One region of the Bacillus sp. Hm123 genome, then DNA from elsewhere that is predicted to be linked to it. Evidence: riboswitches for the same ligand, from Rfam matches in the RefSeq annotation. Region 1 holds a riboswitch; each other region holds the start of a gene.

Region 1 (7,395 bases):
GATAAAGCTTTGGAGCATCTCTTTTCCCCCATACGTCATAATCGACTCTGGATGAAACTGCACGCCTTCGATCGGGAGCTCTTTATGACGAATCGCCATAATTTCACCTTCTGCTGTCCAAGCAGAAATGTCAAAGCAATCGGGCAATGTTTCTTTTTTGACAATGAGGGAATGATAGCGCGTCGCCGGAAATGGATTCGGTAGCCCTTCAAAAATTGTCTGACCGTCATGCGACATATCCGATGTTTTTCCGTGCATCAGTCGCTCTGCTTGTACGACTTCAGCTCCAAATACTTGAGCAATTGACTGTTGGCCAAGGCACACACCAAAAATCGGAATCTCTCCGGCAAACGCTTGAATCGCTTCTAAGCTAACCCCCGCCTCATTCGGCGTACACGGCCCAGGTGAAATCATTAAATAATCCGGTGCCATGTCTCGAATTTCTTCAATCGTAATCTCATCATTGCGCTTCACGACGAGTTCCTCGCCAAGCTCCCCCAAATATTGCACAAGATTGTATGTAAAAGAATCGTAATTATCAATCATCAAAATCACTCTTTCATTCCTCCACTCTTTTACTCTCTGCCATTTCTTTCGCTTTCCAAACGGCTACAGCTTTTTTCAGTGACTCTTTGTATTCGTTTTTCGGATCGGAGTCGATGACAACACCAGCTCCTGCTTGGACATGGCATTGTCCGTCTTTCACAAGCATTGTACGAATGACAATGTTCAGTTCCATATCCTTGTTAAATCCGAGCCAACCGATTGATCCCGTATAAATGCCGCGACGTACTGGTTCTAGTTCTTCAATAATTTCCATCGTGCGAATTTTTGGCGCTCCCGTAATCGTGCCCCCAGGAAAGACCGCTTCGATCACATCGGCATTTGTTTTCCCTTCCGCTAATTCGCCGCGGACGTTGGAGACGATATGCTGAACGTGGGAATATTTTTCGATCACCATAAATTCATTTACTTCCACCGTTCCATATTTACTCACTCGACCGAGGTCGTTGCGCTCTAGGTCGACAAGCATCACATGTTCTGCGCGCTCTTTCTCATTTTCAATTAACTCGTTAGCTAATCGTAAATCCTCCGCTTCGTCTTTTCCACGAGAACGAGTGCCGGCGATTGGACGCGTACTCAATTCAGAACCTGCTTTTTTGACTAATAATTCAGGTGAGCCTGAGACGATTTGAAAATCAGGCGTGTGGATATACCCCATATACGGAGAAGGGTTTAACGCTCGTAACTCTTCATACACAGCGAGCGCTGGTACCGTTAACTCGCGAGACTGGCGTACCGATAAGTTCACTTGAAACACATCACCTTGAGAAATGTAGTGTTGTGTTTTTTCAATCGCTTTTTTAAATGAGTCTTCTGAAAAAGAAACGGATAACTCTTGATTTGCTGGTGTGGCCGGTGAATAAGGTTGATTTTCAACGACAGTTGTCCAACTTTTTTCTATCTGATCTAACGTTTCCTCACTAGTCAAGGTCATCAACCATAACTGCTCGGTTTGATGATCGAACACCGCCCACTCATCAAACACAAGAAAATAAATGAGTGGTAATCTAAGATCATCAGCCGCTTGCTCCGGTAGCTTCTCAATGTAGCGAGCATAATCATAGCTAATATAGCCAATCGCTCCGCCTTGAAAGTCTGGTAGCCCCTCCACTTTCGGTAGCTCAAATGACTTCATCCATCGTTCTAATTCATGAAGTGGAACCCCTTGACGATTTTCTTGACCGTTAGATGTCTCAATTTGAATCCCATCGTCTGTTGATTGCACGATTGCAAACGGCGACAAACCAGCAATACTTAAACGTCCACCACGCCCACTTTCTAAAATGACATGATGAGACTGATCGACAGTTAACGCTTTATATTGATGAAAAAATTGTTCTTTCGTATAAGGAATCGTTCGGTAAAATACACGTTGATTGTTCACTTGCTTCATCCTTTTTTAAGTAGTGTTTTGCTAAACGGGGGTTTCCGCTTTTCTTTGTCCAGCTGCGCCTCCTTGGAGCTCGAGGTCAGATGTCAGCCTGACTGCATGGCTGCATGGCTGGAGAACGCCATTTCGTCAGTCCGTCATCTGCTTGTCACTCCAGAACAGTCGGCTCCGCTTTTCTTTGTCCAGCTGCAATCCCCAGCGACTAGTGGACTTCCACGATCCTCCTTGCGATAAGTCAACATCGATTCACTGACGTTCATCGTGTTTCCTTTATCTCGTGCGGATGACTCCAGCCCATACGCCGCTGAACAGCGCCTTCCGCTTTTCTTATCATACTAAATTTTTCTCTTTCAAAAAAGATTCATATATAATAGAAGAAACTAAATGTTGTGTGGGGGAATGTTTATGGCAAGTAAGGATTTGATTGGTGAGACGAAATCGTTAATTACAAGAGAAACGTTAGTGAAAGATTTGCACGCTCTTGGGTTGAAGGCTGGTGACCATGTGATCACTCACTCTTCTTTGCGCTCGATTGGCTGGGTCGCTGGTGGTGAGATTGCAGTGATTCAAGCATTGATGGATACAATGACTGTGGAAGGCTCTCTAGTCATGCCTGCTCAAACGACTCATAACACAGATCCGAAGCATTGGAAAAACCCGCCTGTTCCTGAGGAGTGGTGGCCGAGCATTCGTTTTATGATGCCCGCTTATCTTCCTGAAGTTACCCCAACTCTTGGAATGGGAAAAATCCCCGAAGCATTTCGTAGTTTTCCTGACGTCAGGCGCAGTCTTCATCCCTCTTGTTCGTTTACCGCTTGGGGAAAACAAGCTGATTGGATTGTTAGCGATCATGCTCTCGATTTTCCATTTGGTGATCATTCACCACTCGCTAAGCTGTACGAGTTAGACGCCTCGATTCTTTTTATCGGTACGAATTATAGTTCCTGTACAGCCATGCATTTAGGTGAATTTCGTTCAAAAGATGGGCGCCCTGTATTTGAACAAGGTTCCGCTATGCTTGAACACGGCGAACGGGTGTGGAAAACGTATCAAGAATTAGAAGAATACTCCGACCGCTTTCAAGACGTCGGCGCTGCGTTTGAACAATCACATCATGTCCATACCGGAAATATTGGGCAAGCAACTTGTAAAGTAATCAAGCTTCGACCGTTAGTGGACTTCACATCTGAGTATTTCAATAACCTTTCAAAGCAACAAACCGATTCACTTTAACCGGGAGCTTTTTAACCTTTTTTAGCTCATCCCATCCTTGAAGAGCCACTTCTTCACGGGAGCAAGCAGTGATTTGCTGAACAAAAATTGCTTCAAAGCCGATTTCGCGAAGCAGATCCCAGTAGTCAGGCAAGCTTTTCTTGTAGACGAATGTTCCAGCTTGACGAAGGGTGTCTAACTCGGCTAAGTCCGCCACTAAGCGGCCACCTGGCTTTAACTGGGCAAAAATCTGCTTTAATAATATTTCTACTCCTTCTTTTTTATGAAGATTTAAGCTCGTTAACGCAATGTCAAACGTCCGATTTTTTGCTAAAAGAGCGGGCGTCACATTCACATTTGCTTTTGCTAATTCTGATAACAAAGCTGTATTTCCACCGATATATAAAACGTTTTCCCCTTTTTTCACATTCGCTGTATCAAAAAAACTCGCACCGGAAATTGTCCACACTACTTGCTCATCTATTATCGCTGTCATTTTTTTCTCCTCCTTCTAAATAAAAAAACCTCTTCGATAAGAAGAGGTTCATCATTCATCACTCTTTCTTATCTCTCAGCCTAAGCTGCAAGAATTAGCACCGTGCCTAGCATATAGCTAAGTCGGTTGCCGGGCTTCATCGGGCTTGTCCCTCCACCTGCTCTTGATAAGATTACGTAAATATTTAATTATTTTTTAAAACGATCATTTTCAGTTAATTTGCATTATTGCATGTTTATGAAAAACTGTCAACTGTATGTTCAAAAATTTTCAGTCGCTCGATTCGATCAATCGCTTCTAAGATTCTTTCTTCCGAAACGACCAGCCCTGCGCGTACATACCCTTCTCCGTACTTTCCAAATCCCACACCTGGAGCGACGACTACATCCGCTTCCTTCAGCAACAGGTCACTAAATTGCTCCGATGTATAACCCTTCGGCACTTTTAACCACGAAAAAAAAGATCCTTCAGGCGCTTCTACTTCCCAGCCGATGCGATTCAACCCATCGATGAACAAATTGCGACGTCTTTCATACATCGCCTCTTGCTCCTTCACCCCTTGCTGCTCGCCAAGTAAAGCTGCGGCTGTCGCTTCTTGCACCGCTCCAAATAAACTGCAATGCAAATGATCTTGCAATAACTCCAGTGCCGCAATGACACTCGGGTTCCCAACCGCAAAGCCGACGCGCCACCCGGCCATATTATACGTTTTTGACATCGTATAAATTTCCAATCCGACCTCTTTCGCCCCTTCTACTTGTAAAAAGCTAACCGGCTTGTTGCCGTCAAAGCCAATAGCTCCATAAGCAAAATCGTGAACGACACATAAATCATGTTGATTAGCAAAGGCGATCGTTTCTGCAAAAAAAGCTTCATCTGCCATGGCTCCAGTCGGATTGTTCGGATAATTAATAAACAATAGCTTCGCCTGTTTGAGCACATCTTCAGGAATCTCCTCATAGCGAGGCAAATAACGATTTTCTTCCGTGAGCGGCATCATATACATCTCTGCCCCCGAAAGTGCCATCCCCGACCAATAGTCAGGATAGCCGGGATCAGGTACTAACGCGATATCGCCCGGATTTAACAGCACCTGTGGCAACTCCACAAGCCCCGCTTTCCCTCCGAATAAAACAGCAATTTCTGTCTCTGGATCAACCTCTACCCCATATTCTCGCTTGTAAAATTCGGCGCACGCTTCTTTCACATATGGAAATCCTTTAAATGGGGAATATTTATGATTCACCGGATTTTCAGCGGCTTTTTGCAAGGCCTTGATCATATGACTAGCTGGTGGCTGATCGGGACTTCCTTGCCCTAAATTAATCACATCTCGCCCTTCGTTGATCGCATCATTCACTTTTTTTCCAAGCTTCGCAAAAAACTGATCTGGCAATGCTTCTAGTAGCTTTGATTGCTCAAATTTTTTCATGCTATCACTTCTCTCACTTTTAAATTGTAGTAAATAATGTTATAACGAAAGATAAAGATTGTAAAGAATGAATTTTCAGACAGAAATGGGGCGTTGAAAGTGAAAATGAAGATTGCTTGTCTCCAAATGGATATTGCTTTTGGAGATCCGAACACCAATTATCAACGAGCAACACAATGGCTACAACAAGCAGCAGACCAAGGATGCGAGCTTGCGATACTACCAGAATTATGGACAACAGGATATGACTTAACCCGCTTGGATGAAATTGCTGATCACGAAGCACAGAAGGCGATTGATTTTTTGAGTGAGCAAGCGAAAAAACACCAAATGCATCTTGTCGCAGGGTCCGTGGCAAATCAAACAGCGGCTGGCGTCAAAAATACATTACTCGTCATCAACAAAGAAGGAACATTAGTCAAGAAATATAGCAAGCTTCACTTATTCCGCTTGATGGAGGAAGAGAAATTTTTACAAGCGGGCGATGAAGATGGCTTATTTACACTTGAAGATGAAACGATGGCAGCGTTTATTTGCTACGATATTCGCTTTCCCGAATGGCTACGAAAGCACGTATTAGCTGGTGCTAAAGTGCTATTTGTTCCCGCTGAATGGCCGCTCGCCCGCGTTGACCATTGGCGTACATTGCTCATAGCTCGGGCGATTGAAAACCAAGCATATGTCATCGGCTGCAACCGAAGCGGAGCTGATCCGAAAAATGTGTTTGCTGGTCATTCAATGATCATCGATCCGTGGGGCGAAATCATTGCCGAAGCTAGTGAGGCGGAACAATTGCTGATCGGGGAAATAGATTTGGCAAAAGTAGCAGAAATTCGCCAACGAATCCCTGTCTTTGAAGATCGCCGTCCATCGTTTTATTGAAAAAAGCCGGAGTATGCTCTCCGGTTTTTTTCATTCCCACTCGTATGGTGTTTCTTGATACACATAGTAGTTTAACCAGTTAGAAAATAACAAATGCGCATGTGAACGCCATTTGTTGACAGGTTTCTCTGTCGGATTATTGTCCGGGAAATAATTTTTTGGCGTCTCAATTTCAATCCCCTTCGCGACATCACGGCTATATTCTTCTGCCAATGTGTGTACATCATATTCTAAATGACCCGTGATCATAATTTGTTTTTCATCCTTTGACATGACAAGAAACGGACCTGCTTCCTCGGAAGAAGATAGAAGCATCAGTTCTTCATGAGCGCCAATCGACTCAATGTCAACATCAGTATAACGAGAAACAGGTGCATAAAACTCATCATCAAAGCCTCGTAATAGTTTCACTGTCGGCTCTGTCACCGTATGCTTATAAACGCCAGAGCATTTTTTCGGAAGCTCAAATTTTCCGATTCCGAAATGGTGATATAATGCAGCTTGAGCTCCCCAGCAAATGTGAAGAGACGAGGTGACATTCGTTTTTGCCCAGTTCATGATCTCCTCTAACTCTTGCCAATAATTCACGTCTTCGAACTCCATTAATTCCACTGGAGCCCCGGTAATAATTAAGCCATCAATTCGACGATGTTTCACTTCTTCAAACGTTGTGTAAAATTGCTCTAAATGCGATTTGCTCACATTTTTCGATTCATGAGTGGCTGTATATAAAAAGGAAACATTCACCTGAAGCGGCGTATTTCCTAATAAGCGCAGCAACTGTGCTTCTGTTTTTTCTTTTTCCGGCATTAAGTTCAAGATTAAAATATTCAACGGACGAATATCTTGACTGTGTGCACGGTCAACGTCCATTACGAAAATATTCTCTTTCTCTAGTATTTCAGTTGCCGGCAGTTGTCTTGGTATATTAATTGGCATATTCAAAACCTCCCCATATTTTTGAATTTTCAATAAACCATTATAGACCGCTCTGGCAAAAAAACACAAGAATTGTTTTGTACGGAAAGAGGGATGATCGTCAGCGATCATCCCTTTTCCGTACAAAATTAAAATTTCAATTTAGATAATGCATCTGCTAATGCCGTGTTGATTGGTTCGTCCTTGTTTTGCTTTTTCAAGTATTGGTTCACATCGCGCTTCGTTGCTTTACCGCCAGAGTCGTTTTTACGACGCTTTTGGAAGGCGGATAATTTTTCGCGATGACCGCATTTGCAGACGAAAATTTGACCTTCGCCTTCTCCACGCAGTTCTAGCTTTTTATGACAATTCGGGCAGCGAGCGTTCGTTAAACGAGCGACATTTTTGCGGTGGCCACATTCGCGATCTTGACAGACAAGCATTTTTCCTTTTTTGCCGTTCACTTCAAGTAACAGTTTTCCACAATCTGGACATCTCTTG
Region 2 (7,395 bases), 500 kb from region 1:
AACTCATTCGGGATTGGCGCAACTCATTAACGGTAGCCCTTTAGTCATCCTACTTATTTGCAGCAAGTGCCTTGTTAAAGCCAATATGACAGCGTGTGGCGAAACGTTCGTTGTAATCTTCAAACTGCGTGACATTGACGATTGCTGTTGTAAACTTATTCATAGGGAAGGCCTCTTTTCTAGGATTGGTTGTGGTGACTTAATTCTATCAAGAAAAGGTCTTCCTTTTTACATGGAATTTTTCAGCTACACAAATTATTTTATACTCTCGATACTTGGCTGTTTAGATTTAAAAATAATCCCCCTTACCCCATAAACCATTCAAGTTTTTAGTCAATTTTCTGAATCTATATAGTAAAATAGTTAGAGGAAATTGATTATAATGACCTAAAGAAAGGAATCCGATTACTGTGCAGCTGACTTTAACTTTTGTCATTTTAGGGATTACGATTGCTTTGTTTATGACGAATCGTCTGCGGACGGATCTTGTAGCGATTCTCTCTCTGCTTGCCTTTGTCTTAGTTGGCATTTTAGATCCAACGGAAGCTTTTGCTGGTTTTTCTAATTCTGTTGTGATTATGTTAGCTGGCTTATTTATCGTGGGAGCTGGAATTTTTCGGACAGGCCTCGCGCAAATGGCAGGAAATCTTCTTCTTCGTTTTTCAGGGGATAGCGAGAAGAGATTATTTATTTTGCTGCTCGTCATTGTCGCTTGTGTCGGTGCTTTTTTAAGTAATACGGGAACGGTGGCTTTAATGATGCCGATCGTTGTAAGTATTGCGATGAGTATGAATAGCAGTCCATCTAAATATTTAATTCCATTATCTTTCATGGCTAGCTTTTCTGGAATGTTAACGCTTATCGCCTCCCCGTCTAACTTAATTATTAGTCAAAGTCTTGTTGATCACGGCTATGAGAAACTTGGTTTATTCGACATCACGCCAATTGGGGTTCTCGGTTCTATCGTCGGAATCATTTATTTATTTCTCGTCCGCAACCGATTGCTTCCTAACGAAAAAAATAACAATCAATCAAAGGCTGAACATAAGCTATCCCCTAAACAGCTTGCCCTTGATTATCAATTAGGTGATCGTTTATACCGAGTAAATGTACCCAATGATTCAGAAATGATCGGCAAGCGATTAGCACAATTGAAAATTCCGGTTAATTATCAATTATGCATCTTGCAAATTCGGCGAAAATCAACGGATGGCATTAACCTTTTGCCGGTCACTTATCAAGAAATGGCCGGTCCAGGAAGCATTATTCAACTGAAAGACTCGCTTTATATTCAAGGCTCTCTCGAAAATGTCCAAAAATTAGTGAAAGATTATTCATTAATTTTAGAAGATGAGCATTCAGAAGCAGGCGAGCTCGTATCAAAAGAACTCGGTATTGCTGAAGTGCTACTAACTCCTCATTCTAGCCTAGTTAATAAAACAGTGAGAGATATTGGCTTCCGTGAAAAATATAACTTAAATATTATTCGGATTAATCGCCAAGGCGAGCATGTGTTAAAACAAACATCTAAACAACGACTTCGCTTCGGTGATGCCCTATTAGTCCAAGGGGCATGGAATGAAATTGAATTGTTGGCGAAAGAGACGAAAGATGTCGTCGTCATCGGGCAACCGAAGGAACACGCCAGCATGGCAGCGGCTAGCGGAAAAGCTGCGATCGCTGGTGGAATTATGCTATTGATGATTTTATCGATGGTGTTTGAAGTGTTCCCTGCCGTTATCTCCGTATTAATCGCTGCTGTATTAATGGTTGTGACGGGATGTGTTCGAAATATGGATGATGCCTATAGTCGAATCAACTGGGAAAGCATCGTCTTAATTGCAGCGATGTTACCGATGGCCACCGCCTTAGATAAAACTGGTGGGATGACAATTCTTTCAGAAGGAATTGTTCAATCGCTCGGTGGGTTTGGAGCGATGGGTGTGCTTGCAGGCATTTATTTTTTAGCGATGGTGTTCAGCCAATTCATTAGTAATACCGCTACAACGGTGTTATTTGCCCCTATTGCTATCAACGCTGCGCTGAGCTTAGATGTCAATCCTACTACGATGTTGGTGGCGGTAGCCGTTAGTGCCAACATGGCGTTAGCTACACCTGTTGCTTCTCCGACAAACGCACTTGTGATGACAGCGGGAGGCTATAAGTTCATGGATTTTGTGAAAGTAGGCGTACCATTACAACTAATTATGATGATCGTCATGATGATTATCATCCCATTGTTCTTCCCGCTATAACAAAAATTAAAATTTTCAAAAAAGTGTTTGACAATAATACTAAAGCACTTTATTATAAAGACCATACCTTTTAAAAACCTTTTAAAACACATTTGAATAATTGGAATTTATCACGAGTGACTGAGGGATAGGCCCGATGACGTCCAGCAACCCCCATATGATGGGAAGGTGCTAATTCCTACAGAATGATTTCATTCTGAAAGATAAATCGACCGTTTCTTAAACGATGCTTCTTTCAGATATGGAAAGAAGCATTTTTTGTATTTTCAAGAAATTTACCAATAGATAAGAGGGATTCCTTATGTTAGAGATTCAGAATCTTACAAAAATATATGAAACAAAAAAGAAACAAGTAAAAGGCGTTGATAATGTATCACTCACGATCCAAAAAGGTGAGGTTTTCGGCATTGTCGGTTACTCAGGGGCAGGAAAAAGCTCCCTTCTACGCTGTATTAATTTATTAGAGCGCCCTACAAGCGGTAGCATCATCGTCGATGGGCAAGATTTAACGAAATTAAGCAGCGTTGCCTTACGTCAAGCTCGCTTGAAAATCGGCATGATCTTTCAACATTTCTATCTCATTAGTCAAAAAACGGTCGGTGAAAACATCCGTTTCGCTTTAAAAGCAGCGAATACACCGAAAGAAACAATTGATCATCGAGTACGTGAACTATTAGACATGGTCGGTCTCTCTGAAAAAATTGACGTCTACCCTGCCCAGCTTAGCGGCGGACAAAAACAACGAGTAGGCATTGCGAGAGCCTTAGCTAACAATCCGTCGATCTTACTTTGTGATGAAGCCACCTCCGCACTTGATCCGAAAACAACGGTATCGATTTTGCGATTACTAAAAAAAATCAATCGTGAACTGAATATCACCATCGTTCTCATTACGCATGAAATGGACGTTGTGAAGGAAATTTGTGATCGCATGGTCATCATGCAAGACGGAAAAGTGATTGAGGAAGGTTCAGTGTACGATATTTTCGCGAATCCAGACAAGCCGCTAACAAAGGAATTCATTAGTAGTGTCGTATCGTTTGACTTACCGCCATCGATTGTACATAGCGTCACAGGAAAAATCGTGAAAGTGTTGTTTAAAGGTGAAGTCGCTGGTGAAGGAGTCATTTCCGATATGCTTCAAAGCTTTGACGTCCGTGGGAATTTCCTACACGGCACCATTGAATACATTCAAGAAAAGCCACTAGGAATCTTCCTGATGGAATTACAAGGACAAGAAGACAGCATCGCCAAAGCACAATCCTATATGGAAAGTCGTGGCGCTTATGTGGAGGTGATTGAGCATGCTATTTGATGTCCAACATTTCATCGAGATGCTGCCAGACATTTGGAAAGCGTTTGGTGAAACCCTGTTAATGATCGGAATTTCTTTAAGTATTTCACTCATTGTCGGTTTACCGCTTGGCATTATTTTATTCGTCACCGACAAAGGTCTCTTCTGGGAGAACCGCTATGTGAAAGGAATTCTAGGCTTTATCGTCAATATGGTTCGCTCCATTCCGTTCATTATTTTACTAGTGGCCTTATTCCCTTTAACTAAATTAATAGTCGGAGATACGATTGGGCCGATCGCAGCAAGTGTATCTTTATCAGTAGCAGCGATTCCATTTTTCGCTCGCCTTGTCGAAACCTCTTTGCGAGAAATTGATAAAGGTGTCATTGAAGCTTCGATTGCCGTGGGAGCAACCCCTTGGATGATTATTAAAGATGTGTTATTACCTGAAGCAAAATCAAGTGTTATCCAAGGAATTACACTAACGATTATTAGTCTCGTTGCCTACTCTGCGATGGCAGGTATCATCGGCGGTGGCGGCATCGGAGATTTAGCGATTCGCTTCGGCTATTACCGCTACGACAATACGATCATGATTGCTACCGTCGTCATTTTAATCATCATCGTACAACTGATTCAACAAGCGGGAGATTTAATTGCTAAAGCCATCGATAAAAGATAAAAAAGGAGAAAATAACATGAAAAAATTTTTACTAGCAGCACTTGCATTAATATTGATTACTGCGCTAGCAGCTTGCGGTGGAAAAGATGACACGAGCAAATCAGCTGGAGACAGCAAGGAAATCAAGCTTGGAGCAACAGCGGGGCCCTATAGTGATATGTTGCAAAAAGCGATCATTCCTCAACTAGAGGAAAAAGGCTACAAAGTGGAACTCGTTGAATTCAGTGACTACGTTCAGCCAAACAAAGCATTAGACGCTGGTGACATCGACGCTAACCTATTCCAACATACGATTTACCTTGAAAACTTCGCGAAAGAAAACAATATGAAACTAACTGATTTAATCATCGTCCCGACTGCACCAATGGGCTTCTTCTCTAAAGAATATCAGTCGATTGATGATATTAAAGATGGTGCTCGCGTAGCGATTGCTAACGATCCATCAAACGCTGCACGTACACTGCTTTCTTTGCAAGAACAAGGTTTAATTAAAATTGATCCGAACATTGAAGAACTAAAAGCATCAGAGAAAGATGTGATTGAAAACCCGAAAAACCTACAGCTTCAACCGATTGAAGCAGCTGGCCTGCCACGCGCAATCGAAAGTGCAGACATTGCCGCTGTTCCTGGTAACTTCGCTTTAGCCGCAGGACTAGACTTGCAAAAGGCCTTATTTTTAGAAAACATGCCTGATAAATTCCGTAACATTGTGGCGGTAAAAGAAGAAAACAAAGACTCCCAGCTATCAAAGGATATCATCGAAATCGTTGAATCAGCAGAATTTGAAAAAGTGGTTGATGCCGAATTCAAAGGTTTCGGTAAACCAGAATGGATGCAAAATCGTTAACCACTAACTTTAAACTGTCGACAAATCCCTTGAACTAGGATTTGTTGACAGTTTTTCGTTTTTCTCTACTATATAAAGACACTATTCATTCCTCCACAAATTCCGACAAAAATTTATATAACTTTACGCCAATCTCCTTTCTCCGAGTCACCAATGAAATCGATCTTTTTTCTCCAAAATTAGTAATAGGTAATGTAAAAATCTGTTGGTGACTAACATGTTTCACTAGCATTTCTGGTGAAATCGTGATCCCCATTCCAGCCGATATCGCTCCAAAAACAAAATCTCCAAAAGCTACTTCACTTACGATGTTTGGTTTATAACCTAGTGATTCGATTTGATTAACAATCCGCTTTCTCGTATCACATGGAGCTTGATGAACAATCAATGGCTCTTTACACAAATCAGCAAGTTCTACAGTTTCCCTTGATTGGAAAGGATGTCCTGATGGCAAAACAGCACAATAAGGCTCCGTAAACAATTCACAACTCCATAATGAGCTTTTCGTATAGAGGCTATCAATAAAGACAGCATCTAGCCTTCCCTCCTGCAATGACCTGACCAATTCTTCAGACGTGTTTTGCATCATTAAATGGATCGGTCTACCTAGAAAGTTAAATCCTTTAATTCTCGACGGTAAATAATAAGTGGCCAAGCTAGGTAAACTTCCGATCGCTATTGGATGATCTTGACGAAATGTCCACAATTCTCGACGAATGTCATCTAATTCTGCCATAACAGGTTTTATCCGAGCATAGAGTCGTTCTCCCGCTTCTGTCAGTTCGACCCCTTTAGACGTCCGATGAAATAATAAGACATCTAGTTCATTTTCTAAATGGCGAATATGTTTACTTAATGCCGGCTGAGAAATGTTATTTACGTTGGCTGCTTTCGATAAACTTTTTTGGTTAGCAGCCTCGACAAAGCTTTGTAACCAGTCTGTATTCATTTGTCATTCCCCTCAAACGCTATAACGTTTTGTTATATCCTTCTAACACAATGATCGTTCTTTTTCATTTGATAAAATGATATTTTTTTACACATAGATATCATTTCAAGTATAACATATCGTTTTACCCACTATTTTTACACATGAAAGGAGCGGTCATATGAGAAATGTTTTCTTCCTCACGATAGGTATGTTCACCCTTGGGTTCGATGCCTATATCATTGCTGGTCTACTTCCTGGAATAAGTGCAACCTATGAGAAAAGTGCTTCACAAGTAGGCCAAGCCGTCAGCATCTTTACGTTGTTTTATGCTGTATCAGCTCCACTTTTTGCTTCTCTTCTAGCTGGAAAACCGATTAAAAAGGTTTTATTATTTTCCATATTGATGTTTGGGTTTGCCAATGCATGGAGTGCTTTAGCTCCGAACTTCACTATATTCTTACTATCAAGAGCGATCGCCGGAATGACAGCTGGATTATTTTCACCATTAGCCGTAGCAGGGGCCGCTTCACTAGTTCCTTTAGAGAAAAAGGGACGCGCATTAAGCTTAACCATTGGAGGCATGAGCATGGGAACGGTGCTAGGAGTTCCGATCGGTCTATATATTGCTAATCTATTTAATTGGCAATTGACCATGTGGATGGTCGTCCTACTTAGTTGCCTTGCTACTGTGTGCCTATTCAAATTCCTACCTGAAATTCCTGTTAGTCCACCACCTGCGATAAAAGAAAGATTATCCATGTTCACGGATAAAAGAGTGGCGATAACAGTCTTCATTACGCTTTGTGCCAGCATTGCCAGTTTAGGTTTATATACATATTTGTCCCCCTTCCTACAGGATTTTGCTTCCACTATCAATCTAACAATTTACTTATGGTCTTGGGGGTTAGGTGGGTTAGTTGGAAGTTTATCGATAGGTTATGTCATCGATTACTTTAAAAAGCCGAAAACATTAATGGTGATCATTTTAACGACATTAACCGTCGCTATTATCTGCCTGCCGTTGCTAATCCATGTACCGCTTTTGAAATATGTGCCGTTTTTTATTTGGGGAGCGATGGGCTGGGCGTCCCAAGCGCCTCAGCAACATATTTTGTTATCTTATCAACCGAAACAAGGGAGTACAGCCATTGCTTTGAATAGTTCTATTAATTATTTAGGAAGCTCAGTAGGGTCTTCATTGGGTGGTTTAGTGATTTCCTTGGAGATAGGAACAATCGCATTGATTTATTTGGCGGTTCTATTTATGGGGATCTCTCTCTGTCTCCAATTTTATAGCATGAGAAAATTTAGCCAGCCCTCCTAACAGCCCAAACTAAAAAAGCCGTGCAAACACACGGCTTTTTCACTCTTACTTAGTCCATATTT
Region 3 (7,395 bases), 1.5 Mb from region 1:
TGGAACAAGTAGAACAACGAGGAGATTGGCATTTATTTGACCCACATGAAGTGCGTACGGTGATGGGTTACTCGCTTGAAGATTTTTACGATGAAACGCGTGGCAATGGTTCTTTCCGTGAAAAATATGAAGAATGTGTCCAACATCCATCTTTAACGAGAAAAACAGTGCCAGCGATCGAAGTGATGAAACGGATTATGAAGAGCCAGTTAGAAACAGGAACACCGTTTATGTTTTATCGGGATGAAGCAAACCGCGCAAACCCGAATAAACATGAAGGTATGATTTATTCTAGCAATCTTTGTACGGAAATTATGCAAAATATGAGCCCAACTGCCTTTGAGTCAGTGACATTAGAAAATGATCTCGTCGTGACACGTTCAAAACCGGGCGATTTTGTCGTGTGTAATTTGTCATCTGTCAACCTTGGACGGGCAGTTCCAGCGGGTGTATTAGAACGTCTCATTCCGATTCAAGTTCGAATGCTTGATAACGTAATTGATTTAAACAAAATTCCAGTTGTTCAAGCAGAGCGTACGAATCGTCGCTATCGCGGTATTGGGCTTGGAACGTTCGGATGGCATCATTTGCTTGCATTAGAGAACATTCAATGGGAATCAGAAGAAGCGGTAAATTATGCCGATAAACTTTATGAAAAAGTAGCATTTTTAACGATTAAATCTTCCATGGAGTTAGCGAAAGAAAAAGAGGCCTATCCATTGTTTGAAGGATCAGATTGGCACACAGGTTACTATTTTGAACAAAAAGGCTATCAATCCGAGCAATGGCTTGCATTGAAAAAAGAAGTGGCTACAAACGGTATGCGCAACGGCTACGTCATGGCGGTTGCACCAAATAGCTCCACATCAGTTATTGCAGGCTCAACAGCTTCTATTGATCCGATTTTTAAACCTTTTTATCACGAAGAGAAAAAAGATTATAAATTACCAGTTGTTGCACCAGATTTAAATCATCGAACGTATGATGTTTACCGACACTCTGCTTACATTGTCGATCAGCGTTGGTCAATTAAACAAAATGCAGCACGCCAACACCATATCGATCAAGCTGTGTCGTTTAACCTTTACGTACCGAACAATATTCGTGCTTCCGTGTTACTCGACCTCCATATTCAAGTATGGAAATCTAACATAAAAACAACATACTATATGCGTTCGACAGCGTCTGATATAGAGGAGTGCGAGTGGTGTCATTCTTAATTGCCTATGCATCATGGAGTGGCAATACCGAGGAAGTGGCGGAATTGATTGCGGAACAATTACAAAATCAGCAGTTTGATGTCACGCTCTATCAAATCGGAACCGACCCCGTTCCAAATGTCCGGGCATTCGATGCCTTATTTCTCGGTTCGTTTACATGGGATCGGGGTTCGACGCCAGATAGCGTCAAAGATTTCGTTGCAGAAGTCGGTTATAAACCGCAACATGTCTACGTTTTTGGCACAGGGGATACACAATTCGGTGGCGATGAATTGTTTTGTCATGCAGCGGTAAAGCTTGCTCGCTTTTATGAATCCCGTTATGAGCCGTTAAAAATTGAACAAAGTCCTCGTGGGCAACAAGAGAAGAAAGTATTGGAATGGACGAAAGGAGTGACTCAACATTGGAAAAATTAAAACGGGTGAAAGTTTTACATCCAGCAAGTCCGAATAAGGCAACAGCTCTTTTTGGTGGTGAAGCGAGCGGAATTTTAAATTGGAACGACCTCGCTTACCCTCAGTTTTATACGTTGCGTCAACGGATTCGTTCGCTTTTTTGGACAGCAAACGAAGTCGATATGACACAAGATGTAAAGCAATTTTCAACTTTATCACAAACGGAACAAGACGCGTATTTAAAAATTATCGGGTTACTCGCAACATTAGATGGACCTCAAACCGTCATCGCAATGAAAATTGCTGATTTCGCAACAGATCCATCGATAAAGTCGATAATGGCGACGATCGCTGACCAAGAAAGTGAGCATAATCATAGTTATGCGTACGTCCTGTCGTCTGTTACGACGCTCGATAAACAATTAGCGTCGTTTGAAATGGGACGTCAAGATGAAGTATTGAAGAAGCGTAATGAACGAATTGTCGATGTTTACAATGAGTTTGCCGCCAATCCGACGATGGAGACGGTTTTAAAAGCGATGGTCTATACGACATTGTTAGAAGGGCTATTCTTTTACAGTGGGTTTGCGTTCTTTTACAATTTAGCACGCCATCAAAAAATGGTCGGTACGTCGACGATGATTTCTTACATTAATCGAGATGAATTACAACACGGGAAAGCGATTAGCGATATTTTTAGAGCGACGCTTGCTGAAAATCCAGCTTATAATACCGAGCAATTTACGGAGTGGATTTACGATCAATTCCGTCATTCTGTCGAACAAGAAATTATATGGAGTCGTTATGTACTCGGTAATATCGATGGTATTGACCTCGAAGAAATGGATGGTTATATAAAATACCGTGCGAATAAAATGCTTAGAATGCTCGGATTAAGTGAGATTTATGATGAATTCACAGAAAATCCAATGAAGTGGATTCGCGCGTATGTCGACAATTTTGATGATACAAAAACGGATTTCTTTGAACAAACATCTCGTCAATATGTGAAAACAAGTGATTTAAACGGTTTTGATGATTTGTAAAAATGAAAGGAGCCTCCAGAAAGTCAGTTTTCACTGATTTTCTGGAGGCTTCTTTAACTTTACGAGCGGCTTCTTTAACCTTACAAGCGATTTCTTCGACTTTCTTGGACACCCCTTTTAATTTTGAAGCACGAAAAAAACCAGCAGTAATGCACTGGTTTTTCTCATTATTATGATAAATGATTGATAAATCGACGGCTAACAGCTGCTACCATGCGCCGACTATTGACATAGTCTTCTTCGCGCTGGCGTTCCACATTCATCCTCACTTCATGATTTTGACTGTACACCTCGTATCCGACTCCATGTGCTCCATGCATCGCCTTCTCCATACCTTCTGTGTACGTTAAATTCAGTGAGTTAAACAAATTAATAGGGAATCATTCCTTTCCTTTTTTTAACTTGCACTATCTATGTTAACAATCATTGGCTTTTTCCACAAAAAGCATATAGCCTGCTCTCATCGCCTCTCACTAGCTCTCCACTACTGACATCCGGATCACTCCCCTTATTCTTAAAATTCTTACTATATCCTTTCATATCCTCCCGCTAATGTTGCTAGCTTATCGCCCTTTTAATATGTGATGAGCACGAGCGGTTTATACGAGATTTTTAAGCAGACAAAGAGCCGATCGGGCGTGATTGGCCTATAATTGGGCGCTTTCCTCTTATTATTGGGCGCGATTCGAACAAAATTGGGCGGCAACAACCAATCATCGGGCGCAGAGCCCACAAAAAAAGCTTGCCGCTCCATAATCAAGCGACAAGCTTCTTTCTATTTATTCGTTTACTGGCACGATCGCGCCTTTCCATTCGTTCATAATAAAGTCTTGAATTTCTTGTGAATGTAACGCGTCGATCAACGCTTTAATTTTTTCATTCTCTTCATCTCCGCTGCGCACAGCTACGATGTTCACGTATGGAGAATCGTTTGATTCAATAACAATCGGATCTTTCAACGGATCTAACCCTGAATCAATCGCGAAGTTAGAATTAATTACTACGATGTCACCTTCTCCATTATTAAATGCTTGTGGAAGGAAAGCAGGTTCATAGTTATATTCAAATTGTAAGTCCTTTTTATTTTCGCTAACGTCTTCAAGTGTCGCATCCGTTTTATTAATACCATCTTTCAGCTTAATGAGACCTTCTTTTTCTAACAGGCTTAACACACGACCATGGTCAGCTACAGAGCTGCTCATTAACACTTTTGCCCCTTTAGATAGTTCATCTAAGCTTTTATATTTTTTCGAGTACACACCGATTGGCTCGATATGAATACCACCTGCGTTTTCAAACTTGTAACCATGCTCTTTCTTTTGTAACTCTAAAAACGGAATATGCTGATAGTAGTTCGCATCTAATTCGCCTTCATCTAACGCTTTGTTTGGCAATATATAGTCATTGAATGTTTCAATTTCTAGCTCATAGCCTTTTGCTTCTAATAACGGCTTAGCTTCTTCTAAAATGATCGCATGCGGAACGTTAGATGCCCCAACAACCAATTTCTTGTTTTCTTCTGATTTACCTTCTTCTTTTTTCTCTTCTGAACCGCCGCATGCTGCGAGGGCTAATACCACCAATGATGTAAGTAAAGCAAATAACCACTTTTTCATTCTATTTCCTCCTCATTATCTTTTATCTAATTTCTTAGTGAACAAGTCACCAATGAATTGAATCGCAAATACGATGAGTACAATAATGACGGTTGCCACGAACGTCACGTCGCTTTGACTGCGTTGGAAGCCGTCTAAAAAGGCTAAGTTTCCAAGCCCACCAGCCCCAATGGCACCTGCCATCGCTGTGTAGCCAACTAAGACGATCGCCGTGACCGTAATACCAGAAACTAAGGCTGGCATCGACTCTGGCAACAACACTTTAAAAATAATGGTGCTCGTTTTCGCCCCCATCGAGCGGGCCGCTTCAATGACCCCTTTATCAATCTCTCTTAGCCCAATCTCAACAATCCGAGCATAAAACGGGGATGCCCCAATAATTAAAGCAGGTAATGCTGCATCTTCACCAATCATCGTCCCAACAAGCACTTTCGTAAACGGAATTAATAAAATGATTAAAATAATAAACGGAATCGACCGAAACACGTTCACGTACGTAGCAACAATCACATGCACCGCTTTATTTTCTAATATTTGACCCTTCGATGTTAAAAATAAGAGTAAACCTAGTAAAATACCAAGAATAAAAGTCGCAACAACTGAAATTCCCGTCATATAAAGCGTTTCACCAGTTGCTCCCCAAATTTTATCCCACTTCACATTTGGTAACCATTGCTCAAGCATGGGTGATCACCTCCGAACTCACTTGATGTTGATCTAAGTAGGCAACTGCTCGGCTCACTTCTTCTTCCGCACCCGTTAAGTGAACAAAGAGCGAGCCATAAGCGCCCTCTTGCGTTTGCGACACGTTTCCTTGAACGATATTAACAGATATTTGAAAATTGCGAATTAACTCGGTAATAATCGGCTGTTCAGCGGATTCGCCAATAAAGCTCAACTTAATCACTTTCCCTTTTTGTTCAAGTAAATGCGCAATCGTCTCTCTCGACTCCTCTGTCCCCGTCACTTGCTGAACAAATCGCTTCGTAATCGGCTGCTTCGGATGCTTAAACACATCGAGCACCTGTCCTAATTCCACGACATTTCCTGCTTCCATCACAGCCACGCGATGACAAATTTTGCGGATAACATGCATTTCGTGAGTAATTAACACTATCGTTAACCCGAGTCGCTCATTAATATCTACTAGCAAGTCCAAAATCGAATCCGTCGTTTGCGGATCAAGTGCGGACGTCGCTTCATCGCATAAAAGCACTTTCGGATTGTTCGCTAATGCTCTCGCAATCCCGACACGCTGTTTCTGACCACCGCTTAGCTGAGAAGGATAAGCCTCTTCACGACCTTCCAGCCCAACTAGCTGAATCAGTTCATCGACGCGCTCTTTTCGTTTTTCTTTCGGAACACCAGCAATTTCAAGTGGAAAGGCGATATTTTCCCGAACCGTTCTCGACCAAAGCAAGTTAAAATGCTGAAAAATCATGCTAATCTCTTGGCGTGCTTGTCTCAGTTCCGCTCCTCGAATATTTGATACTTTACGACCAGCGACAACGACCGACCCTTCAGAAGGAGATTCAAGCCCATTCAGCATGCGGATTAGCGTACTCTTTCCCGCTCCACTGTAACCGATGATGCCAAAGATTTCTCCTTGATCTATGTTTAAATTAATGTCATCTACCGCTGTCACTGTGCCACTCTTCGTTGCAAAAATCTTTTTCACATTTGCAATTGAAATCATATGGCTTCACTCTCCCTTTAAAATAAAAAACCTTTCTGCCGCAATGAGCAGAAAGGGATAAGTTGTTAAGGTCCTTTCTCTCATCTACCAAAGCAATCGCTTTGTGTGAATTGGCACCTTTTCAACAAATCATTGTTGAAGGTTGCCGGGCTTCGTCGGGCACAATCCCTCCACCTCTCTTGATAAGAGTTTCGCTATTCAATTAATTGTTGAGACTGATTGTATCATCTTAGTTTGAAAATTGTCAATAAGAAAAATATTTTTTATTATCTCGTGCGGATGGCTCCAGTCCATACGCCGTTGAACAGCGCCTTCCGCTTTTAATCATACGCCCGACAAAGCCAGAGGAGGGATTCGAACCAGAGTTGCAGTCGATAAAGGCCTGATAGGTCCACTTTGCCCATGCGATGGTACAGAAAAAGGCGTTGTTCTCCCGCCAAACAGTGAGCCATGTTGCCTTTTTTGGCACTCACTTTTAACTGCCACGGCTGAAAGTCTTCGTTGGAAAAAGCAATGCCTTCTTTGCTAATCGTCAACAACCAATGTTCATGTTCATCTTCTAACAGCACACCAACAGGTTCAACTGGTAGCATTGAATGGAGATGCGCTCTTTCTTGACATGCCTCTTGAATCATCGAAAGTTGCTTATGCAATCCGCCCGCCTCCTCTAATTGCTTTATGATTACTTATTTCAAAAAAAAGGGCGGAAAATCCTTTAAGAATTGCTCGACAATATCTTCGCCAAAAAACCTGCCAAAACGATGGCAGGTTGTCGTTAATACTGATTTAATTTTTCATAAATATGCGGAACAGACTGAAACGCATAAATCTTTTCCATCAGCTGACCTTTATGAAAAATAAGTAAGCACGGAACACTTTCAATGCTATAGGTTTCGGCAAAATCCTCGTAATAATTTAAATTGATCCGAGCCCATTCGTAAGCTGTTCCTACTTTTTCTACGACATCGAGCATTTTCGAAGCGAGCTGGCACGTCCCACACATGGGAGCGTAGGCGTAAATCGCTACTTTCGGCTGTTGCTCGATCATCGCTAACAATTGTTCTGGCTGCATGTTTATCCACCTTTTTGCAAAAACTTACTGTGCACATCGATGTTGGCACTTAATAGGATCGTAGCTAAATGTCGATAAGGAGCAGTCGCCACTTCTTTATACACTCGATCAATATATAAATGATGAGCTTCTGGCAGCTCGCGAATAAATAGCTTTCGCAGCTTTTCCCCTGCTTTGTCGGCATCTACTAAAATATACACATCTCGACCATCAAGCTCATCGATCATTTCATCTAACTTGCTCACACCAATCGTACCATTTGTGCAAATGATTTCAACTGGCTCTTTCACGATTTCTTGTACTCTTCTTTTATCAGAAGTGCCTTCAACAACAATCGTTTTCTCCACAAA
Region 4 (7,395 bases), 150 kb from region 1:
CGACGCCCATCCTTCATTCATAATTTTTGTTTCTAACTGCGGCCAAAAATAAAGCATTTCTTCCCGAACCATCGTCATAATATCACGCTGCCAATCCTCAAGCTCCCGACTGTATTGCTCAATAAACAGCATAATATCCTTTTCCGGTTGCGGCGGCAGCTTTTTCTTCAACTTTTTTTCGGGCTTCTCCTTATTTTCTGATGAATCTAACGACCATAAATCATCATAGGGACTGACCCTTACTTTCTCTTCTTCCTCTTCTTCATTTTTCCAAGGCAATTGGGGGCGAATTAAAGACGGATCAATATGCTCTTCAATGGCTAACACCGCATCTAAAAACTGTTCAACCGTCTCCTTGCCATAATCGATTTCATATTGGTGAATACGATCAGCTGTCGCCGCCATACTTTCAACCATATGACGATTCGTTTGACTAAATCGGACATTACTTTTAAAGAAATCACAATGAGCGAGTACATGGGCAACAATTAATTTGTTTTGAATTAACGAATTCGTATCAAGCAAAAAGGCATAGCATGGATTAGAATTAATTACTAATTCATAAATTTTGCTCAACCCAAGATCATACTGAAGCTTCATTTTAAAAAACTGTTTTCCGAAGCTCCAATGAGAAAATCTTGTCGGCATTCCGTATGCGCCAAATGTATAAATAATTTCTGCCGGACAAATTTCATACCTCATCGGGTAAAAATCGAGACCAAACCCAGAAGCAATTTCGGTAATCTCATCAATTGCATACTGAAGCTTCCTCATCTCTACCGCATTCATCTTCACTCCCCCTTTTTTCCTTTACCAATACTTATGAAAAAAAAGAGCAAGACATACCACAAGAAAAAGGCTGACACATTTTAAAGTCAGCCTTTTTGCTTATTTATTCGCTTTTAAACGAGGAAGATTGAATAGTATAGCTACGATCCCACTGATCCCGATTAACACAGGATAAATCGAATAGCTCATAATGCTAATGGGCGAAATACTAGCGAGTCCGGCCGCTGCTAACATTTGGGCTCCGTACGGGATCATCCCTTGAATCAAACAAGAGAACACATCGAGTATACTCGCTGATTTCCGCGGGTCAATGTCATACTCATCCGCGATATTTTTCGCTAGTGGACCAGCAACGATAATTGCGATTGTGTTGTTCGCCGTTGATAAATTCGTTAAGCTAACAAGGGAAGCAATTCCGAATTCCGCCCCTTTTTTAGTGCGAATCCTTTTCATAACAAATTGTAAAATAAATTCGATACCACCGTTGTAACGAATCACTTCAATCATTCCACCAATAATGATGGCAATCATCGCCATTTCCAACATACTGCTGATCCCTTCAGATATCGCTTCAATAAAAGAGAAGAATGTATAGCTACCATCCGATAGGCCGATCATTCCCGCCAAAAGAATACCACCGCTTAATACGACTAGCACATTCATCCCAGCTACAGCCGCTACTAATACAGCTACGTACGGAATAATTTTAATGATTTCGTATGATTCTGCTATTACTATACTTTGCTGTCCAGCAGTGATCATTCCTAAAAAGACAGCCGTGATCACCGCCGCTGGAAGGACGATCAAGAAATTCGTTCGAAATTTATCGGCCATTCTTGTTCCTTGTGTACGTACTGCTGCAATCGTTGTATCGGAAATGATCGATAAATTGTCGCCAAACATCGATCCACCAATGATCGTTGCCATCGCTAAAGCTAGCGGAATCCCCGTTTCATCAGCAATGGCTACCCCAATAGGTGCCAAAGCAACAATCGTTCCGACAGATGTTCCCATCGATAAAGAAATAAAACACGCAATAATGAACAAGCCAACCATTAATAAATTTTGCGGCAAAATAGACAGCGCTAAATTAACGGTTGAATCGACAGCTCCCATTCCTTTCGCTGTAGAAGCAAACGCCCCTGCCAGCAAGAAGATGAAAGCCATTAGCATAATATTTGGATGCCCTGCACCTTTCGAAAAGATATCCACTTTCTCCATAAATGTTTTTTTTCGATTCATCATTAACGCAATCGCCGATGTAATAAATAGAGCAACGATAATCGGCATTTTATAAAAATCACCAGTGGCGATACCACTTCCAATAAAGATCAACAAAAAAATCAACAGCGGAAACAGCGCCCAACCGTTTGCTTTTTCACTCAACTCCTCCACTCCTTCCATAAAATCGCAAAAATAAAAGACCTTTCTGTCAGCAAGAAGAGGTCTCAATGTAAAAAACACCCTTCTTATCTTTCAAGCATCTACTTGCTGGATTTGGCACAGCACTCTATTTAGAGTCCGCTGCCGAGACGTCTTAGGGCCAGTCCCTCAGTCTCTCTTGATAAGAATTGTTCCATATGTTATTGTCAAAAACTTACGAACTTTCCATTTGGAAATTACTTTTTTTGAGTGTAGCCCACTCCGACTATTATACATTGTTCCTGCTAATCAGCAAGCTTTTTTTCATCATGACAGCCTACCCATTATTTGCAGAGAGAACTTTCGCCGCACCGACATATACTATAATCAATTCCTCTTAAAGGAGGGACTGCCTATGGAATATACGGATTACGACCGGGCTCTCTATTATGTCCATCGGTCCGATTGGAACAATTTATTAATTTTAATGGTTAGAACGAATGACCATTTGCTTTCAAAAAAAATTGAGCATTTCCTCCATGCTCGTCGGTTCCCTAATTCTTATTCTGCAGTGGAGCAAACGTTTTATACATTGTTCCACTATATCGAGCACGCCAATTCGCTGAACACGTAAAGAATTCCACCAGAAAGGCGGTTTTCCGAAGAAAGCCGCCTTATTATTATATCATTTGATGAATGTGTTCCATAACCTTTCGCTCGACTTCTTGAAGCTTGAGGTCGCTGCTCTCTAACGATTCGCTAACGACGCCGAAATAAAACTTCACTTTCGGTTCTGTTCCAGAAGGTCGCATACATACCCACGTTTGATCATCTAAGAAATATTTCAACACATTGGAAGCCGGCAATTCAATCGCAGATGTCTCCCCTGTTTGTCCATCAGTCCGCTCACTCGTTAGATAATCCTCTACAATTCTAACAGCCCTGCCAGCGAGTTCTTTCGGTGGCTGTTCGCGGAATGACGATAAGATCGCCTCGATTTTGTTCGCTCCTTCAATCCCTTTTAGCGTAAGGGATGTTAACCCTTCACGATAATAGCCGTGACGACGATAAAGGTCAAGCAAGACTTCATATAATGTTTTTCCTTGTTGTTTATAGTAAGCACAAGCTTCTACTGCCAAAATCGCCGCTTGAATCGCATCTTTATCGCGAGCGAAATCTGCCACTAAATAACCGTAGCTTTCTTCATAGCCAAATAAAAATTGATATTCCCCCGTTTGTTGATACGCTTCAATTTTTTCTCCGATAAATTTAAAGCCGGTTAGTACATCTTCACAAGAAACACCATACGATTCAGCGACGATTCGACCTAGCTCCGATGTCACAATCGTTTTGAACACACGACCGTTTTCCGGAAGTTGCCCCTTTTCCTTCTTTTGTGACAGAATGTAATCCATTAACAGCGCGCCGGTTTGATTGCCTGTTAACAACATATATTCACCGTCTAAATCCTTTACAGCGATGCCAAGTCGGTCAGCATCGGGATCAGTGGCAATTAATAGATCTGCTTGCTCAGCTTTTCCATCGCGAATTGCTAGCTCAAACGCCGCTCTTTCTTCTGGGTTTGGAGATTTCACAGTGGAAAAATTCGGATCTGGCTGTTCTTGTTCAGCGACGACCGTCACCTGCTTGTAGCCTAGTGCTTCTAATCCTTTACGCACAGGCATATTTCCAGTTCCATGAAGCGGTGTGAACACCACTTTCACATCCGATTCCTTTGCTAGCTGTGGCTGTTCCGAAATCGTCATTAAATGCTCAATATAAGAACGGTCTACTTCTTCACCGATCATTTTCAATAAACCTGTTGCTTGTAACACTTCAATTGCTTCTACTTGTATATGTAATTCATTAGGGATGCTGTTTACTTTTTCAATGACCTGGTCGGCCTCTTGCGGTGCAAGCTGCGCGCCGTCTGGTCCGTACACTTTATAGCCATTATATTCAGGTGGATTATGACTAGCTGTAATCACAATCCCAGCAAATGCCTGCAAATGTCGAACAGCAAATGAAAGTTCCGGGGTTGGTCGTAATTGTTCAAACACATACGTTTGTATACCATATGTTGCAAGCGTTTTGGCACTTTCAAGGGCAAATTCAAACGATTTATGTCTTGAATCAAACGCAATCACGACACCGCGTTGCTTCGCTTCTTCCCCATGCTCAAGAATGTACTCCGCTAAACCAGCAGATGCTTTCCGAACAGTATAAATATTCATCCGATTCGTTCCTGCACCAATGATGCCGCGCATGCCACCCGTACCAAACTCTAAATTTTTGTAAAAAGCCTCTTCAATACTCGGCTCATCCATCTCAATTTCAGCAAGCAGAGTATGCATTTCTTCGTCTAAGCCTTGAAACTCTTTCCAACGCGTAAATTCAGCTTTCCAACTCATCCGCAATCTCCCCTAACTCATCAAAAAAGTATCTTTCCCTTCTATTTTATCATACAATTGGTTAGCATTTACAGCTTTACGTGTTGCATATTTGTTTACATATTCCCCTGTTAAATAATATACTCAGAATCGAACATACTTTGAATAAGGAGCCATTATGAAAAAAGAAAATTTATTGTTTACCGCATGGGGCACTTCCTTCCTGGCGATGCTTGGAAGCTTATATTTTTCAGAAGTTATGAAATATGAGCCTTGCGAGCTGTGCTGGTATCAGCGAATATTTATGTACCCGATCGTTTTCATTCTTGGACTAGCGGTCATCAAAAAAGATGTGACTGCGGCGAAATACTCTTTATTGCTTTCTGTCATCGGAGGTAGTATTTCGATCTATCATTATGCGATTCAAAAAGTCAGCTTTTTGTCGGAAACTGCACCAGCCTGTGGCAGAGTTCCTTGTACCGGAATGTACATTAACGGGCTCGGATTCATTACAATCCCTTTTTTAGCATTGACAGCATTTATTATTATTTTCGTAACTAGTCTTATGATTATTAAAGGAAAGGACAACGCCTAACATGAAAAAAGTCATTATTTTTTCTTCTATTATTTTAATTCTTTTCGGAGGAATTGTTTTCCTAACGAAATCTCAACAAAAAGAAGCATCGAAGGACAACCCATATGGAAAGGATGATCTTCATCCAGAAACGGTTAAGCAATTAGACGACCCGAACTATCAAAATTTAATTATGCCAGACGAGTTAGAAAAGAAATTAGCCAATAATGAAGATGTGACCGTTTATTTCTTTAGTCCAACGTGTCATTACTGTGTACAGACCACTCCTATGTTAATGCCACTTGCTGACGAACAAGGTGTTGATATTCAACAATATAATGTCCTTGAATTTAAACAAGGCTGGGATGAATTTGCTTTTGAAGCAACCCCTACCTTGATCCATTTTGAAAACGGCAAAGAAAAAGCTCGTGTAACAGGCGGCGCCTCTGAAGAAATCTACACACAATTCTTCAAGGAAAATATTAAGTAAAAAAAAGGCTGTCTTCACTTGAATCTAGTGATAGACAGCCTTTCTATGTAAAATCTCATAGCTATGTTCACACGAGAAATTTATTACCGGGAGTAACATACATCATATTAAACATAGCATTTTTCTTTTCATGAAATTGACTAAGTAGGTACGGAAAATGAAGGTCGAACTCCTTCAAAATCTCAACATTTCGTTGGAAGATATCTTCATAATAGGAAGACAGTTGACTTGGCTCCTTTGCTTCAAGAATGACAATGATCGTCTGCAAGCTAGCGATCACCTTAAATGCATCGCGAAGAAGGTGAAAGGACTCAATATGTTTATCTGTTATATGAAGGATTCCTTGCTCATTCATGCGCTCAAGCTCCTCATCAGAGAAAAAACGTGGCAAAATTTGCTCTTTAATTTGCTGAACAAGTTCAATAATCTTCTCCTCTTGTTCTATCGTAGAGGCCATATAAATCATCATCAAATAACACCTACTTTACTACATCATTTTTCATCTCATTGATAGAATAACATATTACGACACGGTTCGTGGTGGTAATTTTGCGTAATTAACTATTTAAAATAAGGAGAGGGTTTTCATGTACGAAACAAACCGCAAAAGGTCGCTGTTTGAAGTGACGATTCCACCGAAATGGAGTGGAGAAACAGCGGATTCAATCTTAAGAAACATCTGGAAGCTTCCGAAAAAAATGATCCATGAATGGAGAATGAGCCAAGAGGTGCTTGTTGATGATGCAAAAGCAAATTGGCATACTCCCCTTGCTCCAGGGATGAAGCTACAAGTACCTTTTTTCGCAAAAGCGGAGAAGGATGTAGTAGCTAAAGCACGAGAAGTCGAAATTTTATTTGAAGATGATCATCTGTTAGTAGCGAATAAACCTGCTACGATGAAAACTCACCCAAATAACGAAGCAGAAACAGACACGCTATTAAATGCCGTTGCCTTTCATGTACAAGCGGCAGGTGAGCCATGCGACATTCGACACGTCCATCGCCTTGATGTGGGCACTTCAGGGGTTATTCTTTTTGCTAAACATACTGCTGCCTATGCTGTTCTTTCTCGTTTACTAGAAGAACGGCACATTAAACGTACATATCAAGCGGTAGCACATGGAGTGCTGTCACACTCCACTGGCACCATTAACAAGCCGATCGGGAAAGATAGGCATCATCCGACAAGAAAAAGAGTCTCTCCATCCGGTCAAGCAGCGCTCACTCATTATCAAGTACTGAAAAAAGATCCGAAAAAACAACTATCGCTCGTTCAATGTCAGCTTGATACGGGAAGAACCCATCAAATTCGTGTTCATTTCTCTGCTATTGGTCACCCGCTTGCTGGTGATCGTTTATATGGTGGAAAGCCGATCGTCCAACGTCAAGCACTTCACGCTTACGCCATTGACATCCCTCATCCGTTCACAAACGAAAAGATTTATTGTCAAGCAGATGTGCCTACTGATATCGCCCACCTGTTTCGAGGAAATGACTAACACTGAAATCATCGGAGCGAGTTTTCACAGCCCCGATGATTTTCTTTGATTTAAAAATCAAAATGATCCGGGTCTGCGCCAAATCGTTCGTTTTTATTTAAAGCATCTATTTGTTTCATGTCTTCTAGTGTAAGCTCAAAATCGAACAGATTCACATTCTCTTGAATCCGTTCTGGATGAACGGATTTAGGAATAATGATCGTCTGATGTTGTAAATGCCAGCGTAAAATAACTTGTGACACACTTTTTCCATGTTTTTTCGCTAATTGATTCAACACTGGTTCATCCGCC

Evidence for each region. A riboswitch is a leader RNA that binds a small molecule or an ion and turns the genes downstream of it on or off. The one in region 1 is predicted to bind S-adenosylmethionine.
Region 2: it holds a riboswitch for S-adenosylmethionine, as region 1 does, so the genes downstream of both, ACSVDJ_RS01610 (methionine ABC transporter ATP-binding protein) here and ACSVDJ_RS03940 (class I SAM-dependent methyltransferase) in region 1, are expected to answer to the same signal.
Region 3: it holds a riboswitch for S-adenosylmethionine, as region 1 does, so the genes downstream of both, ACSVDJ_RS14860 (methionine ABC transporter ATP-binding protein) here and ACSVDJ_RS03940 (class I SAM-dependent methyltransferase) in region 1, are expected to answer to the same signal.
Region 4: it holds a riboswitch for S-adenosylmethionine, as region 1 does, so the genes downstream of both, ACSVDJ_RS04760 (Na+/H+ antiporter NhaC family protein) here and ACSVDJ_RS03940 (class I SAM-dependent methyltransferase) in region 1, are expected to answer to the same signal.

What each region holds. Positions count from the first base shown of each region.
Region 1 is NZ_CM200277.1:753,418-760,812, reverse strand. It holds gene pabA (aminodeoxychorismate/anthranilate synthase component II) at 1-555, opposite strand, end outside; gene ACSVDJ_RS03955 (anthranilate synthase component I family protein) at 560-1,957, opposite strand; gene ACSVDJ_RS03950 (hypothetical protein) at 2,092-2,214, opposite strand; gene ACSVDJ_RS03945 (AAC(3) family N-acetyltransferase) at 2,360-3,187, shown strand; gene ACSVDJ_RS03940 (class I SAM-dependent methyltransferase) at 3,150-3,662, opposite strand; SAM riboswitch class I at 3,728-3,835, opposite strand; gene ACSVDJ_RS03935 (pyridoxal phosphate-dependent aminotransferase) at 3,898-5,094, opposite strand; gene ACSVDJ_RS03930 (carbon-nitrogen family hydrolase) at 5,194-5,976, shown strand; gene metA (homoserine O-acetyltransferase MetA) at 6,007-6,915, opposite strand; gene ACSVDJ_RS03920 (DNA topoisomerase III) at 7,044-7,395, opposite strand, start outside.
Region 2 is NZ_CM200277.1:258,222-265,616, reverse strand. It holds partial or broken gene ACSVDJ_RS01620 (IS256 family transposase) at 50-181, opposite strand; gene ACSVDJ_RS01615 (SLC13 family permease) at 405-2,255, shown strand; SAM riboswitch class I at 2,360-2,465, shown strand; gene ACSVDJ_RS01610 (methionine ABC transporter ATP-binding protein) at 2,557-3,570, shown strand; gene ACSVDJ_RS01605 (methionine ABC transporter permease) at 3,560-4,231, shown strand; gene ACSVDJ_RS01600 (MetQ/NlpA family ABC transporter substrate-binding protein) at 4,248-5,078, shown strand; gene ACSVDJ_RS01595 (LysR family transcriptional regulator) at 5,164-6,027, opposite strand; gene ACSVDJ_RS01590 (MFS transporter) at 6,188-7,333, shown strand; gene ACSVDJ_RS01585 (aldehyde dehydrogenase family protein) at 7,383-7,395, opposite strand, start outside.
Region 3 is NZ_CM200277.1:2,821,974-2,829,368, forward strand. It holds gene ACSVDJ_RS14830 (ribonucleoside-diphosphate reductase subunit alpha) at 1-1,220, shown strand, start outside; gene ACSVDJ_RS14835 (flavodoxin) at 1,208-1,636, shown strand; gene ACSVDJ_RS14840 (ribonucleotide-diphosphate reductase subunit beta) at 1,600-2,661, shown strand; gene ACSVDJ_RS14845 (YuzK family famiily protein) at 2,832-3,029, opposite strand; gene ACSVDJ_RS14850 (MetQ/NlpA family ABC transporter substrate-binding protein) at 3,441-4,277, opposite strand; gene ACSVDJ_RS14855 (methionine ABC transporter permease) at 4,293-4,961, opposite strand; gene ACSVDJ_RS14860 (methionine ABC transporter ATP-binding protein) at 4,954-5,973, opposite strand; SAM riboswitch class I at 6,051-6,162, opposite strand; gene ACSVDJ_RS14865 (hypothetical protein) at 6,294-6,626, opposite strand; gene ACSVDJ_RS14870 (thioredoxin family protein) at 6,749-7,045, opposite strand; gene ACSVDJ_RS14875 (toprim domain-containing protein) at 7,048-7,395, opposite strand, start outside.
Region 4 is NZ_CM200277.1:903,080-910,474, reverse strand. It holds gene ACSVDJ_RS04765 (SpoVR family protein) at 1-789, opposite strand, end outside; gene ACSVDJ_RS04760 (Na+/H+ antiporter NhaC family protein) at 889-2,193, opposite strand; SAM riboswitch class I at 2,256-2,360, opposite strand; gene ACSVDJ_RS04755 (YhdB family protein) at 2,567-2,785, shown strand; gene ACSVDJ_RS04750 (phospho-sugar mutase) at 2,832-4,562, opposite strand; gene ACSVDJ_RS04745 (disulfide formation protein C) at 4,720-5,136, shown strand; gene ACSVDJ_RS04740 (thioredoxin family protein) at 5,138-5,605, shown strand; gene ACSVDJ_RS04735 (DUF5365 family protein) at 5,673-6,074, opposite strand; gene ACSVDJ_RS04730 (RluA family pseudouridine synthase) at 6,193-7,104, shown strand; gene ACSVDJ_RS04725 (aldo/keto reductase) at 7,155-7,395, opposite strand, start outside.